2 regions of the Cupriavidus sp. HY129 genome follow, and region 2 is predicted to be linked to the other one. Evidence: predicted binding sites of a transcription regulator. Region 2 holds the regulator's gene; the other holds the start of a gene.
What was found. The regulator FliA, encoded in region 2, starts transcription of late flagellar genes. The targets are predictions, from matches to a motif close to CTAAAGTTTNNNNNNNNNNNGCCGNTA.
Positions count from the first base shown of each region.

Region 1: fliD (flagellar filament capping protein FliD) is a predicted target of FliA. The motif match lies at 1,997-2,023, and genes of this name have one in related genera.

Region 1 is NZ_CP083255.1:952,458-960,414, reverse strand. It holds gene K6G35_RS20660 (methyl-accepting chemotaxis protein) at 1-265, shown strand, start outside; gene fliD (flagellar filament capping protein FliD) at 455-1,918, opposite strand; gene K6G35_RS20650 (TetR/AcrR family transcriptional regulator) at 2,128-2,826, opposite strand; gene K6G35_RS20645 (carotenoid oxygenase family protein) at 2,843-4,294, opposite strand; gene K6G35_RS20640 (NAD(P)-dependent alcohol dehydrogenase) at 4,507-5,580, shown strand; gene K6G35_RS20635 (response regulator transcription factor) at 5,773-6,468, shown strand; gene K6G35_RS20630 (universal stress protein) at 6,508-7,029, opposite strand; gene K6G35_RS20625 (Lrp/AsnC family transcriptional regulator) at 7,265-7,687, shown strand; gene K6G35_RS20620 (hypothetical protein) at 7,707-7,957, opposite strand, start outside.
Region 2 is NZ_CP083255.1:500,635-508,591, forward strand. It holds gene K6G35_RS18670 (4-oxalomesaconate tautomerase) at 46-1,194, shown strand; gene K6G35_RS18675 (amidohydrolase family protein) at 1,191-2,216, shown strand; gene K6G35_RS18680 (porin) at 2,280-3,371, shown strand; gene K6G35_RS18685 (flagellar protein FlhE) at 3,557-4,003, opposite strand; gene K6G35_RS18690 (RNA polymerase sigma factor FliA) at 4,003-4,719, opposite strand; gene K6G35_RS18695 (MinD/ParA family ATP-binding protein) at 4,827-5,642, opposite strand; gene flhF (flagellar biosynthesis GTPase FlhF) at 5,655-7,957, opposite strand, start outside.

The sequences.
Region 1 (7,957 bases), 450 kb from region 2:
GGTCGAAGACGCAGGCAAGGCGATGGGAGAAATCGTCGAGGCCGTGAAGCGCGTGACCGACCTGATGGGCGAAATGCGCGCAGCCACTGAAGAACAGACTGGCGGGATCGAGCAGGTCAACCAGGCAGTCTCACAGATGGACCAGATGGCGCAGCAAAATGCGGCGCTGGTGGAAGAAGCAACCGCCGCCGCGGCCTCGCTCGAGGATCAGGCCGATGCACTGCACCGTGCGGTCGGCCAGTTCAGGCTGGCGGGTGCGCTATAGGAATGGCCTTTGGGGGAGCACGCCGCACGCGCTTCAGATGCGGGCGGTTCGCTCCTCTCTCCAGCCTAGCGGGAGAGCGGAACACCGATGGAACATGCTGACGACTCATCGCCCGTCCGTCTCCTCGCAACAAAAAAACGCCGCCCACGAGGGCGGCGTTCTTGCATCGATTGACGACTCGCTGACAGCTTACTTGCTGTTCGTGTTGTTCATCGCCGAGAACTGCTGGGTCAGGTAGTCCTTGGTGCGGTTCATCTGCGAGACTGCAAGATCCAGCGCCTGGAACTGCTTCTGGACGCGCTTGATATTGGCATCGATGTGCTCCGACATCGAGTCATAGCGCTTGCCGAGATCCTTCACGCTCTGCTCGATACCCTTGGTCGCGGAGGTCAGCGGGCCGTTGGTACCGGTCATGGTATCCACCGCTTCGGACAAGCGGCGCGCGATCCCACCCTTCGTGCCGTCGCCGCCGAACAGCGCGGTCACGTCAGCCAGGTTTCCGGCCAACGCGGCATCCAGCTTCTTGGTGTCCACCGACATCGTGCCGTCCTTCTGCAACGTCACGCCAAGCTGGGCCAGCGTTGTCGCGGCGCCATCGCGCATCCCGGCTTCGGGGGTGTTGAGTACCGAGCGCAGCGTCGACTGGATACCGCGCAGCACGCCGTCACCGGTCAGAGCCGCCTTGGTACCGCTCTTCACGTCGAAGGCAGTCAGCTGCTTGGCGGCCGTCTGGAGGTTGTTGTAGGCAGCGGCCAGCCCCTGCACCGCAGCCTTGATACTGTCGAGGTCCTGCGTCAACGTCATCGACGTGGTGCCCGTCTTCTTGAGCGTCATCGTGACGCCCTGCGCGGCATCGGTCACCACATTGCTGGCGCTGGTGATGGCGATATCGTTGATGGTCAGTTGTGCATTCGTGGCACGCACCACTTCCTTCATGCCGCCGGCTTGCGGGCCGGCCACCGGATCGTATCCAGCAAGCGCCTGCAGTTCCGGTGACGAACCGGTGATGCGCATGCTCATCGCCTCGCCGGTCTTCTCCGAATTGAGCACCAGACGATAAGGTGTGCCGCTGCCGTCGTTGATGATGCTGGCCTTGACACCCATATTGGCCTTGTTGATCGCATCACGAATACCTTGCAGCGTCTGGTTGCTGCTGTCGATCGTCACGGTCTTAGCGGAGCCCGCGGTCGGCGTGAACGTCGGGTTCACGTATGTGCCGTATGTCGGCGATGCCGGGTCGGCGTCGTATCCGCCCGTCACGCCGAACTCGAAGGTCAGCGTGCCAGTGCCGATGACCGAATCCTGCTTGAGCTGGCCAGCGCCCGCCAGGGATTGGGCCTGTGCCAGGCTCTTGACGTTTACGTTGTAGTTGCCGGAAACCGCATTGGTGCCAGTGGCGACGGTCATCACATCGCTGTTACTGACCTGCGCCTTGACGGCGCCGAACGTATCGAGCTTGGCAAGCGAGTTGGCGGAAGCCTGGAAGGCCGACAACATGCTCTTGATCGTGCCATATCCGGATAGCTTGGCCTGGTAGGCCGTATTCTGGGTCTCCAGCGCCTTCAGCGGCAGGCGTTCCGCCGTCGCAAGCTGATCCAGGAGCGTACCCAGTTGCATGTTGGAGCCAATGCCGAGGAAATCGAGTGCAGCCATTTTCTTCAGGTCCTTCGCCGTGCGTAACTTCGATGTGATTCACCCAGACAGGCAAATGAATGTCTTTACATCCAAGGTTTACGGCGCTCGAAAGTGGCTCTTTAGCGTTTTTCGTACAAAGGCGATACAAAACAGATACACAAAGGGCGGCAACGGGTCGAACGTGAGTGCTCGCTCACACGCTATGGCTAATACGGAGGGGGACGTCTTCAGACGTCGCCTGTGTGCTGAAGCGCAGCCAGACAGAAGGTGGCGACGGTATCCGCCATCTGCTCGACGGCCCCGGGGGCCGCCGAAATGGCCCGGAAGCGGTCGTGCGTGGCCGTCAGGGTGGCCAGACCATGCGCGGCCGTCCAGACACAGAACGCCAGTTGTTCATGTGTCAGCGCGCCGGGTTCACGTCCGCCCAGACATGCAACGACGGTTTCTCGCACCCGATCGAACGAACCGGACGAGGCTTCCTGAAGCTCGGGATATTCGTCACGGCGTTCTATCGCCGGGCCGAACATCAGGTGAAAGCGCGCCGGGTACATGTGCGCGAATTCGGCGTAACCGACCAGCAGCGCACGCAGCTTGTTGGCCGGGGTATCGCGCGGAATCAGGCGCGCGCGGTTGCCCTGGAAGGCGCCCAGTTCCCGGAACGCCTGCGCGGCGATGGCCGCGAGCAGGCCGTTGCGGTCCTGGAAATGGTGTGCCGGCGCGCCCGGCGACACGCCGGCCAGCTTGGCGGCTTCGCGCATGCTCATCGCCGCGATGCCTTGCGTATCGAGCAGGTGGAGTCCCCACGCGATCAGCGAGGCACGCAGGTCGCCGTGATGCCATTGTCCGGCGGGCTTGGTCGTGCCACCCGCCACCTTGCGCGTGCCACCCTTGCGCCCGCCGTTCTGTTTCGTGCCGCCTTCGTTCATCCCTCTCGCTATCCCGCTATCCCGCTACCCAGTTGCCATGGAAGCCGAACGGCACGCGCTGCGGCAGCTCGACGGTTGCCAGCGGACCGCGCGCGACATGCCGCGCATCGAACACCAGCAATTCGCTGCATTGTGCCGCAGCCCGCCACACCACCGCCAACAGCCAGCCATCGCCTTCGCCGCCGGGAGCGCCATCATGAGCGCCATCATGAGCGCCACCACGCGGCGCGAACACCGGTTCGGACGTGATATCGCCCGGCGGCAGCCAGTAGGCGTCGCGCGTGCCGTCCTGCATGTCCAGGTGCATGATGCCGTTGAGCGCGCCTTCGCCGTACTCGGGGTGCGAAGCGGCGAACCATCCGTGCCGATAGCGGAAACCCGAAACGCGGTCGTCGATGCGTGGAAACTCGCCCGCCGTATCGTCGAGCCGTTCGGCGGTGAACCGGCGTATGTCCGACGCAAGATCGAACGTCCAGCGCGTCAGGTACGCCTGCTGCCGGGCGGGATCTCCTGGCGATCCGTCGGCGTGGGGGAACAGGGGAGGTTCGTCGTAGACCATGACGTCCGCCAGAATGCGTTGTCCCCCCTCGCCTTCCTCCCACGCGTTCATCACATGGAACACGTAGCAGGCAGGGCCCTCGAACCACCGCACGTCGTCGGCGCCGCCACCACGCGGCAGGATGCCGATCATGGCGGGCTTCTCTGGCTCCCATGCATAGCCAGGGCCGCCGCGCTCCACGCGTGCAAGGCTGCCGGTCAGCGGCAGCACGGGGATCAGCAGATGACCCGGCGTGGCCATGAAGTCGTGGATCATGCTCGGGTACGGCGCCTGCAGACGCGCGTAATGCGTCAGGCGGCCCTGTGCATCGATTGCGCCAACCTGCACGCCCGGCGTGAGCTTGCCGTCGGCGTTGTAGCCGAAGAACAGTAGTTCGCCAGTGCGGGGGTCGGTCTTCGGATGCGCGGTGAACGGCCCCTTCAGCGGGCCATATTCCATATAGCCAAGCGTGTCGATCGCTTGAGGCGTCACAGCGGTTGGCAGGTGCGCTTCCTCAAGCGCCAGCAGCGCGCCGCCGTGCCAGACAATGTTGGTATTGGCCACGCCGCCATCGCTGCCCGACCACTCCGGCGCATCCGGCAACTTGCCGGCGAAGGCGCGGAATAGCGGACGCCCGGCACGATCCTCGTCACGCCACTTGGGCGTCCGCACCCAGCGGTTGCGGTAGGACACGCGCCCATCGTCGATGGCAAACACATGCACCATGCCGTCGCCACCGAACCAGTGGGCCTCGGGCTGCGGAAAGCGTGGGTTCGGGCCGATGCGATACAACGTGCCCTGCAACCCCGCTGGCAACACGCCACGCACGGGAAGATCGCTTGCATCGACTTCCTGCGTGACGGGCGCGAAGTTATCCACCTCACCCATGTCACCCGCTGCACCTTCCACTTTGGACAAGCTATCTTCCATGCGCGCCCCCATAACTAAACAGTGAATAGTTTGAGAAGTATCGGTGGCGAGTGCCCAGACGTCAAGGAAGGATTCGGCGAAGGCCGCTGACCGCACATTCCCCGACTTTGACGAGTGTCAATTCTCTGCCGCACCTGCCTGGCCTAGACTGACTGGATCACCGCCCGCGAGGCTGCGGGCGGCCTTTCAGGCCAACCAGAAGGAGTCTCGACATGGCAGGCATGCAAGCTGCGGTTTTTCAGGGGCCCGGCAAGATCGTGCTACAGGAAAAACCGATCCCGGCCGTCGGCCCCACCGACGCACTGATCCGCATCACCACCACCACGATCTGTGGCACCGATATCCACATTCTCAAAGGCGAGTATCCGGTAGAGCGGGGTCTGACGATCGGTCACGAGCCGGTGGGCATCATCGAGAAACTCGGCAGTGGCGTGACCGGTTATCGCGAGGGTCAGCGCGTCATCGCGGGCGCGATCTGCCCCAGTTTCTACTCCTACGCGTGCCAGGACGGTTGCGCGTCGCAGGACGGACAAGCCCACTCGCACGGCTACAAGCCCATGGGCGGCTGGCGCTTCGGCAATACGATCGACGGCACCCAGGCCGAATACGTGCTCGTGCCGGACGCGCAGGCAAACCTCGCGCCCATCCCCGACGGGCTGACCGACGAGCAGGTATTGATGTGTCCCGACATCATGTCCACGGGCTTCTCCGGCGCGGAGCACGCCAATATCAAGATCGGCGATATCGTTGCCGTGTTCGCGCAGGGTCCGATCGGACTGTGCGCGACGGCTGGCGCCCGCCTGCGTGGCGCGTCGCTGATCATCGCCGTGGATGGGATCGATGACCGCCTGAACATCGCTCGTCAGATGGGTGCCGATGTCACGCTGAACTTCCGCAATACCGACGTAGTGCAGGAGATCCTGCGCATTACGGGCGGCCGTGGCGTCGACGCGTCGATCGAAGCACTCGGCACGCAGTCCACCTTCGAATCGGCCCTGCGCGTGCTCAAGCCCGGCGGCACGCTGTCGAGTCTTGGCGTCTATTCCAGCGACCTGAAGATTCCCCTGGACGCCTTCGCGGCCGGTCTGGGCGATCACCGCATCATTACGTCGCTGTGCCCGGGGGGCAAGGAAAGGATGCGCCGGCTCATGAACGTGATCGAAACGCAGCGGATCGACCTCGGCCCGCTGGTCACGCACCGCTTCAAGCTCGCCGATATCGAGGCCGCCTACGACCTCTTCGGACACCAGCGCGACGGCGTGCTCAAGGTAGCCATCACGCCTTGACGCCCGGCAGGCGCCCTGCCTGCCAAACCCGCCAGTTCCACAAGCCTGCCCCGGGCGTGTTACGTGACACGTAACACGCCCGGGGTTTCTTTTGGCGTGCCGGCGCGGCTTTTGCGTGCCCGCGCATATGGAATGCTTCTTGCGGTCTGATTGCTCGCAGTCAAATAACTACAGAAACAAAGGGGAGCAATCATGAGGGCAACGGTGGTCGAATTTCGCCCGCTGGTCGGGCTTGGCATCCAGCGGATTCTCAATCGCATTGCAGACGTGGACGACAGCAGCGTCATCACGCCACGGCCAGAGACCCCGTGTTCTCTGCAGGGTACCGAGTTGCTGGTGCTTGGCGCCTTGCCGCGCGGCGCCAATATCGACATGCACCAGTTGCTGGAAACCGCATCGGCCTTGCGCTGCGTGCTATTCCTGGCGCATGGCGGCGAAGTCCAATGGATGCCGCCCAACCCGTTCGCGCCGCTATTGTCGTGGCTGCCCGAACACGCGAGCGCCGTTGAGATCGAATGTGCGCTACGCGCCCTGATTGCCTGCGCGCACGCCGGAGTTCACGCGGTGGCACCCACGCCGCCAGTTGGGCCGGTTGCCCCGATTGCCGTGCCAACGCCGGTAGGCGTCCACGGCAGCGCGCGGGTGCCGGCATACATGTGCGAAGCGCAGTTGCTCAGGTTGACCCTGCGCCAGTACGAGGTGCTCGTGCTGTTGTCGCGGGGGCTCTCGGTCAAGTCCATCAGCAGGAAATTACGTATTTCGGTCCCGACCGTGAAAAGCCATACGTTGCAACTCTATCGGCGGCTCGCAGCGAAGAACAAGTCGGAGGCGGTCTTCATGGCGCGCGAGAAGGGCGCCGCACTGGCGACCGTCTCGTCCGATCCATGACGTCCGCTTCCGCTCAAACGATGATATGCAGTCGATGCGTCACGGATACACGACCAGCATCGGCCGGGCGTGACGATGCGAAGCCGGCAGAACGGGCGGTAAGGGTTGGCTGGTGAGCGCGCCGCTTGCTCCAGCCGACTTCACCACCGTCACGGGTACGGAAGTCTTGCGCATGATGCCGGAGGCAAGTCCGACGCCGAAACACGCCTTGATTCTCGACCACAGGTTCACACCAATCACGATGCCATCGCAATGCAAAGCCGTCGCCGCGCTAGCCACCGCTTGCGCCGGGCTGCCGACGCCAATCATCGCGGTATAGCGCACGCCGGAATCGTCGAGGATATTGCACGCCTGCTCCAGCGCGCACTCGCCGTCCTGGGATTCCTGCTCGCGCAAATCCGCAAGCGAGTGAAAGGCGCTGGCCCGCGAATGCTCCAGCGGCGGCTGCACGTTCAGCAACACCACCTCGGCCACGCCGCTCTCTCGATACAGGAACGCCGCATGGCGCACCGCGTCGAGCGCGCATTCGGAGCCATTCACCGGCACTAGTATCTTGATCATGATCTCCTCGGCCCATCCATATCCCAGACTCAAGGGTAAGCATGTGCTTATAGATATCGGATCAAAGGATTGCGGCCCGCAGTAAAAAGCCCGTAAAAATTTTCCCGCGCTGGCCGACCTCGTCCCTCCCGGTACGCTCACCCGCCGTGGCCGAGCCAAATTGCATGCGGACGATGGGCAGAAATTGGTTCTCGCATTACACTTTGCCCAATCAATGAGGCAATAAGCCAGACCCATGGACGATACCGACCGACAACTCATTGCCTTGCTGCGGGATGACGCTCGTATGCCCGTGGTGACGCTTGCCAGGAAGCTGCGCGTGGCGCGAGCCACGGTGCAGAACCGTCTGGCAAAACTGGAGAGCGAGGGGACGATCGTCGGCTACACGATCCGGTTGCGCCCCGAGGCCGAGGCGTTCCGTATCCGCGCCATCATGAGCATCGAGATCGAGGGCAACCACAGCGAGGACGTGCGGCGTGAATTACGCGGTCACCCGAACGTCGTGGCGCTGCACACCACCAATGGCCGCTGGGACCTGATGGCCGAACTGCGCGCGGATACGCTGGAGGCATTCGACCGCATTCTCAGTGCCATCCGCCTGATCCCTGGCATTGCCAATACTGAGACCAGCATCCTGCTTTCAACACTGAAGCTATAGGTGCCTGCCAGACCCGGCCTCAATCCACTGCCTCGGCAAGCGCGGCGTCGAACATGGCGGCGGTCAGTCCAAGCAGCAGTGCAATGGCAGACGCGATAAACCAGCGTACGGTCCTGCGATACTCGGACACCTCGTCGTCCTCAATGCGCAACGCGCGGAACAGCGACAGAATCTGCAGTGCCACGGCGGAGACGAGGCAAAACGCGGCGAACAACGCTCGGACGCTCCACTTCCCGGGGCTCTCGAAGCCCCAGAAACGCCAGAAGGCCA
Region 2 (7,957 bases):
GGACCACCGATCGGACCCCCGATCGGGTCCGGCTTCGCACCCGCCATGACGCCCTGCCTCGCCTCCGATCTCCGCGCGATACCTTGCACGCTGATGCGCGGCGGCACGTCACGCGGACCGTTTTTCCTCGCGAGCGATCTGCCGGAGGACGTGCCAGCACGCGATCGCGTGCTGCTGGCCGCGATGGGCAGCCCGGACCCGCGCCAGATCGACGGCCTCGGCGGAGCCCATCCACTGACCAGCAAGGCCGGCATCGTGTCGCGTGGCACGCCGGGTCATGCCGACCTGGACTTCACGTTCGCGCAACTGCAGCCGGACGCCGATACCGTCGATACCACCCCGAACTGCGGCAACATGCTGGCGGCAGTGCTTCCCTTTGCCATCGAACGCGGACTGATTGCGCCGCAGGGCGACATCACCCGGGCACGTGTGCTGACGCGCAACACCGGGATGCTTTGCGACATCACGATCCAGACGCCCGGCGGCGTGCCACGGTTCTCGGGCAACGCGCGCATCGACGGCGTCCCCGGCACTGCGGCCCCGATCGTGATCGATTTTCTCGACACCGCAGGCTCCGTCTGCCATGCAATGCTGCCCACCGGCAACGTCATCGACGTCTTGACGATCAACGATCCGGTGCATGGCGGCTCACGCATGATCGCCGCCACCCTGATCGACAACGGCATGCCGATGGTGCTGATGCGCGCGGAGGATCTCGACCGCACCGGCTACGAAAGCGTGGCCGCGCTCAATGCCGATCACGAGCTCAAGCAACGCATTGAAGCCGCGCGGCTCGCCGCCGGCAAGCTCATGGGGCTGGGCGACGTCTCCGACAAAAGCTATCCGAAGATGTGCCTGCTGGCCCGGCCACGCCAGGGCGGCAGCATCGCCACGCGTTGCTTCATCCCGCGCGTCTGCCACGATGCGATCGGCGTGCTGGCCGCCATCACGGTGGGCACCGCCTGCGTGCTGCCGGGCACCGTGGCAAGCGGCATCGCAGCCACCAGCGTCGGGCCGCTCCACGCCATCAGCGTCGAGCACCCGACCGGCGAGTTCACTGTTGAACTGGAAACCGATCCTGCCAAGCCGGGATCGATCGTACGTAGCGCGCTGATTCGCACCGCGCGTCCCATCATGCGCGGCGAGGTACTGGTACCGACCAGCGCATGGCCTCTGTCTGACGAACTCCCATGATCATCGATTGCCACGGGCACTTCACCACCGCCCCCAAGGCCCTGGAAGACTGGCGCCAACGCCAGATCGCCAGCCTGAACACCCCGGCGCTCGCACCTTCCGTCAGTGAACTGCGCATCAGTGACGACGAACTGCGTGACGCCATCGCCAGCAATCAGCTTCGCCTGATGCGCGAGCGTGGGATGGACCTGACGATCTTTTCGCCGCGCGCGTCGTTCATGGCGCACCACATCGGCAACTTCGAAACCAGCGCCACGTGGGCCGCCATCTGCAACACGCTCTGCCACCGTGTCAGCGAGCTGTTCCCCGACCAGTTCGTCGGCGCCGCCATGCTGCCGCAATCGCCGGGTGTCGATACCAAGAGCTGCATCGACGAACTCGAACGTTGCGTGCGCGAGTATGGCTTTGTCGGCGTGAACCTGAATCCGGATCCGTCTGGCGGACACTGGACATCGCCACCGCTATCCGATCCGTACTGGTATCCGATCTACGAGAAGCTTGTCGAACTCGACGTGCCGGCCATGATTCACGTCAGCACGAGCTGCAACGCGTGCTTCCACACCACTGGCGCGCACTACCTGAACGCCGACACCACCGCATTCATGCAGGTGCTGACCAGCGACCTGTTTCAGCGCTTTCCGGCGCTGAAGTTCGTGATTCCGCACGGTGGCGGCGCGGTGCCCTACCACTGGGGCCGGTTCCGTGGGCTGGCGCAGGAGATGAAGCTGCCGCCGCTTGGCGAACACCTGCTCAATAACGTCTTCTTCGATACATGCGTCTATCACCAGCCTGGCATCGACCTGCTGACGCGCGTGATACCGGTCAAGAACGTGCTGTTCGCCTCGGAGATGATCGGCGCGGTACGTGGCATCGACCCCGAGACCGGCCACTACTACGACGATACGCGGCGCTACATCGATCAGGCCGCGCTCTCGGACGAGGAACGTCACCAGATTTACGAGGGCAACGCGCGGCGCGTCTACAGCCGACTTGACGCGCGACTCAAGGCACGTGGCCACTAGGCAGCGCCATCGAAGCCAGGCATCAACGTTGTTCCAGAAAAATATCTAACGGAGGAGAAGAAGATGAAACTGCGCCACCTGGCGCTGGCGGCCGCGCTCGGCCTGCCCGCCATCGCCAACGCCCAATCCGTGACGCTCTACGGCGTCATCGACACCGGCATCGAGTACCTCAACCACGTCGGCACCGCCAGCAACTCCGTCGTCAAGATGGCCAACCTCAGCGGCACCGTACCCTCCCGCTGGGGCCTGCGCGGCACCGAAGACCTCGGCAGCGGCATGAAGGCCAACTTCGTGCTCGAATCCGGATTCGCCCCCGACAGCGGCGTCTCCAACCAGGGCGGCCGCCTCTTCGGCCGCCAGGCATGGGTCGGCCTCTCCGGCAACTGGGGCCAGGTCAGCCTCGGCCGCCAGTACACCATGCTGTTCTGGGCCACGCTCGACTCCGACATCCTCGGCCCCAACGCCTACGGCTCGAGCTCGCTCGACAACTACCTGCCCAACGCCCGCGCCGACAACGCCATCGCCTACAAGGGCAAGTTCGGCGGCTTCACCGTTGGCGCTACCTACAGCTTCGGGCGCGACACCGTCAACGCCGGTCCCAGCCCCTCCGGCACCAACTGCGGCGGCGAGAACCCCGCCGACAAGACCGCCTGCCGCGAATGGTCGGCCATGCTCGGGTATGAAACCAACTGGTGGGGCATCCTGGGCGCCTATGACTCGCAGCGCGGCGGGCCCGGCGCATTCGGCGGCCTGACTTCGAGTTCGCTCAAGGATGATCGCGCCACCCTCGGTGGCTACATGCTTGTGGACCGCGCCAAGATCGGCGCCGGCTGGATCGGGCGTCGCAACGGCGCCATCGCCACGCCGCGCAGCGACATGTTCTATGCCGGTGTCGCCTACGACATCACTCCTGCGGTGACGCTCTCCGGCGAGGCGTTCTACCTCAAGTACCACAACAGCGCCGACAAGGCATGGCTGGGCGCGTTACGTGCCAGCTACGCCTTCTCCAAGCGCACGTCCGTCTACACCACGCTTGGCTATATCGACAACGGCGGCAAGCTGGCACTGTCCGTGGACAGCGCTTCCACCGGCGCATCGCCCGCGCCTGGCGGCTCGCAGTTCGGCGCAATGCTTGGCATGAAGCACGTCTTCTGACGGCACTTCATTCGTCGGCTTGAGACTGGGCTCCACCTGCCCGCTTCTGGTCATGACTGGCTGGGAGCGGGCTTTTTTTACGACTGCAGTCCTGTTCCGAGCGACCCGAAGTGCCAGCGACGTGCAGATACGTGCAGATTGAACCCGTCCACGGGCCGTTTCATTGCCGGGCCTGGCCCGGCGCGCTATCGGTAACTCACCGTCACCTCGTTACTGCGGCCTTGCAGGGTGGGAGACAGCCCCCCACGGCCAGCAACCCGGTAGGCAAACACAAACCCGCCAGTCGCATCGTCGCCCGCGAACGCATCGGTCTTCCCCTGCGCGCCAGACAGCAGCACGCAGCGTCGCGCGTTACACAGGTATGCTTCCAGATCGATCGGCGGGGTACTGACGAAGCTGTAGCGCCAGCGTACCGATGTAACGATGCCGCTTGCCTGAGGCATCGTGCCGGGAGGCAACACCGGCGACGACATCGTGCGCTGGCCGCGACTGGCAATCAGCGGTCCCTGCGCGGAGCTGGTCCAGGCATAACGCGACCCACTGAGCTCGTAGGTGGCGCGCACGTATGTCTGCGCGTCGACCCATGTGGGGGCCAGACAAAGACACAACGCGAACGCCAGAAGATGACGCATCACAACATGCCGCGAAGCTGGTTGCGCAGCCGCGTAATGGCCTGGCTGCGGATCTGGCAGACGCGCGATTCGGTCACTTCCAGCACGGCCCCGATCTCACGCAGGTTCAACTCCTGGTCGTAGCAAAGCGAGAGCACGAGCTTCTCGCGCTCGGGCAGCTTCTCGATGGCACGGATCAGCGCATCACGCATTCCGGATTCCATCAGCACCGTGAGCGGATTCGCTTCGTCGGTCACCCCAAGGTGCCGATCCAGGAAGTCTTCTTCCCCGGAACGTTCGAAGTCCTCATAGTGCAGCAACTGGCAGCCATGGACTTCGTTGAGCAGTTCCTGATACTCCTCCAGCCCCATTTCGAGTTCCTTCGCCACTTCGGAGTCGATGGGGCTCCGGCCGAGCTTCTGCTCGAGCTGGCGCTGCGTGCGTTCGATCTTGCGTGTGAACTGACGCAGACTGCGCGATTGCCAATCATTGGCGCGCACCTCGTCGAGCATGGCGCCGCGAATGCGCTGGCTCGCGTAGGTCTCGAATCGCGCGCCATGGTTGTCCTCGTAGCGCTTGGCGGCGTCGAGCAGGCCGATCATGCCGGCCTGGATCAGGTCGTCGATCTGCACGCTGGCCGGCAGCTTCGCCGCCAGCTGCAGCGCGATGCGTCGCACCAACGGCGCGTGCGATTTGACCACGTCTGCCTGTTCGAGCTTTCCCTGAATCGTGTACATGGTGGAACTCTCGGTAAATGCTTTCTATCGGTGCCAGCGCCGCGCAAGCATGGCCGCGGCTGAATGTCTGGCTCGGTGTCCGGTCTTGTCGACTTCTTGTTCTGGCTTCATGCGGGAACGGCCACAGCCGCTCCCTGGAGCGTTGTTTCGTGTCGCAACGGCCACGCGCCGATACCGCTGGCGATGTGGCGCAGCGCGCTGGTGGATGCCGCTGCGGGATATGCTTCCACCACGCAACGGCCAAGCTGCAACGCGCGGGCCACGAGCGGGTCAATCGGCAGGTATCCGGTCAGACCAGCCTCGACGCCGAGGTACTGGCTCGCGGTACGGGCAAGATTGCGCGCCAGCGCGGCAACGGTCGCTTCGGCGGCCGCCATATTGACGACCAGATGGAACCGACGGCATGCGTATTCGTGATGCAGACGCTTGATGCGCGCGTAGGCCGCGGTTATCGACGTTGCCTCCGGGCGCATGACGATCACCACGTTGTGGGCGGTTGCCGCCAGAGGCGACAGCGCGCCGGTCGCATCCGTGCGCGCGTCGATCAGCACCGACCGCATGTCGGGAATCAGATCGGATAGCGCGCGGTCCATGTTCCCGGCATCGACTGGGATATCACCTGCCGGCAGCACCGCGATGCCACTGGCAGGGCGCGTGCCAATCGCAGCGGCCGCGGTCACCCGGCCGGCCAGCGCATCGGCGAGCGTTGCGACAGGCGCGGCGCCCGACAGACGCGTGGCACGCACGCCATGGCGATCCTCGTCGACGAGCAGCACACGTTCGCCCTGCATGGCCAGCGCATTGGCCAGACCCAGCGTCACCGTGGTGGCGCCCGCCCCCGCATCGGCGGCAACCACCGCGATGCGCCGGGTGACGCGCGGCGCCAGCAGACGGCGCAGGCTTTCTGCCTGATCGGAACCCATGACGTTCAAGGCTTACTCCCCTGCGACTGCCAACTGCGGCAGTCCGGCTGTCGCCTGCATTGCCGCGTCGGCAGTGATATCACCGACGGGCGCAGGCGAGGCGGTACGTCCCGGATAGTTCTCCAGCACATCCAGCAGCGCCAGCAGGCGACCCATGCCCTCGTTGAGCACGGCGCCTGGCACCGGCGCATTTGCACGTGTCGCGGCGCGGCCAGCCAGGCGCGACAGGAACGCCGGTGCAGTTGCGGTGGGGGTGTGCTGCAGGCGCAGCGTGGTCAGCCCGAGCTGGAGCGACACCATGCTGGCCCCCTGACTGTCCGACGCATCGCCGTCCTGCGCGAAGTGCTCGGCGGCATGACGCAGCGTGCGGAACTGCTCGTCCGCGGCGTTCGCCCATTGCATCCAGCGAGCGACCTGCGCGGCGTCATCGGTCAGCGCCACGTCGCACAGCACGTACTCGACCGCCAGCGTTTCGCCGGTATCACGGTCCGCCATGCGGGAGACAACGAGGCAGGCTTCGGTACCGGCCTCTGCCGTGTTGTCGCGAGCGCGTCCCGCCGCACGAATCGTCCCTTCCGGAATCCGCACGGCGCAGTGACCAACCCAGTGCACAGCGTCGCGATCGCGCCAGGTCGTGTCGCCAATCGCATGAAACGTCAGCGTGTCGGCGATGGCATCGAGTTTGCTGGCGGCGCCACCCGTGATCACACGCGCGGTCTTGCGCGTACCCGCCACCCAGCGCTCGCCAAGTTGATGCCAGCGCGCAATCACGGCGGCCGATGGCACCGATGCATTCAGGTTGACGACGGTACGGGCCGCCGACAGCGTGGCGCGCACGGTCTCGGCTTCGGCATCGGCGTCCGCTTCTGACATCGACTGCCGCGTACGGCCAACCGGCGCGGTGGTACCGGCCAGCGGCATCCCGTCCCGGTCGGCAAGCCACAGGGTGCATTGCATCAACTGCGGCGCGCGACGACCTTGCACCGGCTGCGTAAAATTCTGCGATACGGCGAGCACATAGCGCTCGCAGGCCCGGCTGGCGTCCCGGCACATGGCCATGCGCGCCTGCTGGCCCATCTGCCGCAAGCCCACGGCACCGGCGCCGCGCTGTTGCCAGAGTTGGCGCGCGACGTCGAAGCCGTAGCCCGCGGCGTTCAACTCTTCCACGCACGTGCCCACGGCATTAGCGCTGTCAGTCAACGAACGCAGCATGTCATCGGCGCCATTGCGCTCGACCGGGCGCGGCGTTGCGGCGTCCGCTGCAGCGGCATGGCGGCGTGCCATGTCGGTGTCATTGAACAGCGAGCCACGACGCGGCGTCATGAACGCGCGTTCCACCAGCGTGCTGGCCTGCGCAAGTTCAAGATGTTCCGGCACACGCTGGCCAGTGGAAGCATAGAAAACCGGCAAGCGATGGCGGATCACCACATCGAGCACGGAACCGAGATGCGTCGCTTCATCGAGCTTGCTGATAATGCAGCCGTCGATGCCACCAGCGTCGCCGGCAGCGTCGTGCCGATAGGCGTGCACGACTTCATTGAGCGTATCGCCATGCGCGGCGCCGTTGAGCAGCAGCACGCGCTGCATCGGCGCCTGCACGCCAGCCAGCATCGCGATCTGGTCGGACAGGCTGCGATCGCGCTGGCTCATGCCAACGGTGTCGATGATGACCAGATGCTTGTCCTTCATCGCCGATAGCGCGAAACGCAGGTCCGCGGCGTCCTTCACCGCGTGCACGGGCACGCCCAGAATGTCGCCGTAGATGCGAAGCTGCTCGTGCGCGCCGATCCGGAAACGGTCAGTCGTCAGCAAGGCCAGGCGATCGGCGCCGTGGCGCAGCACGTAGCGCGCGGCCAGCTTGGCCGTGGTGGTGGTCTTGCCCACGCCGGTGGGTCCGATCAGCGCCAGCACGCCGCCCTGATCGAACAGTGCGTCCTCGTTGGACAGCACAGGCACCTTCTTCGCGATTTCCTGCCGAATCCACGACATGGCGGCCGGACGATCGGTACCCACTGGCAGACGGGAGATCAACGTACGTGACAACTGGCCAGAGAAGCCCGCGTTCACCATCCACTCGAACAGCGACTCGCGCAGCGGATCGCCCACGGCCACATTGCCAGCGCCGCTGGACAGGCCGGCAAACTGGCGCTCGAGCATCGAACGCATCGACGCAAGCTCGCCACGCAGATCACCAATGACGCCGTCGTCCGCCCGGGTCGCCTGCCCGTCGACGGCATTGGCCGCCGCGATGGCGATCGGCCCGATCTGCACCGGGGCGGTCTCAAGGATCTGGGATGCGGCTGGCGAGGGCGACA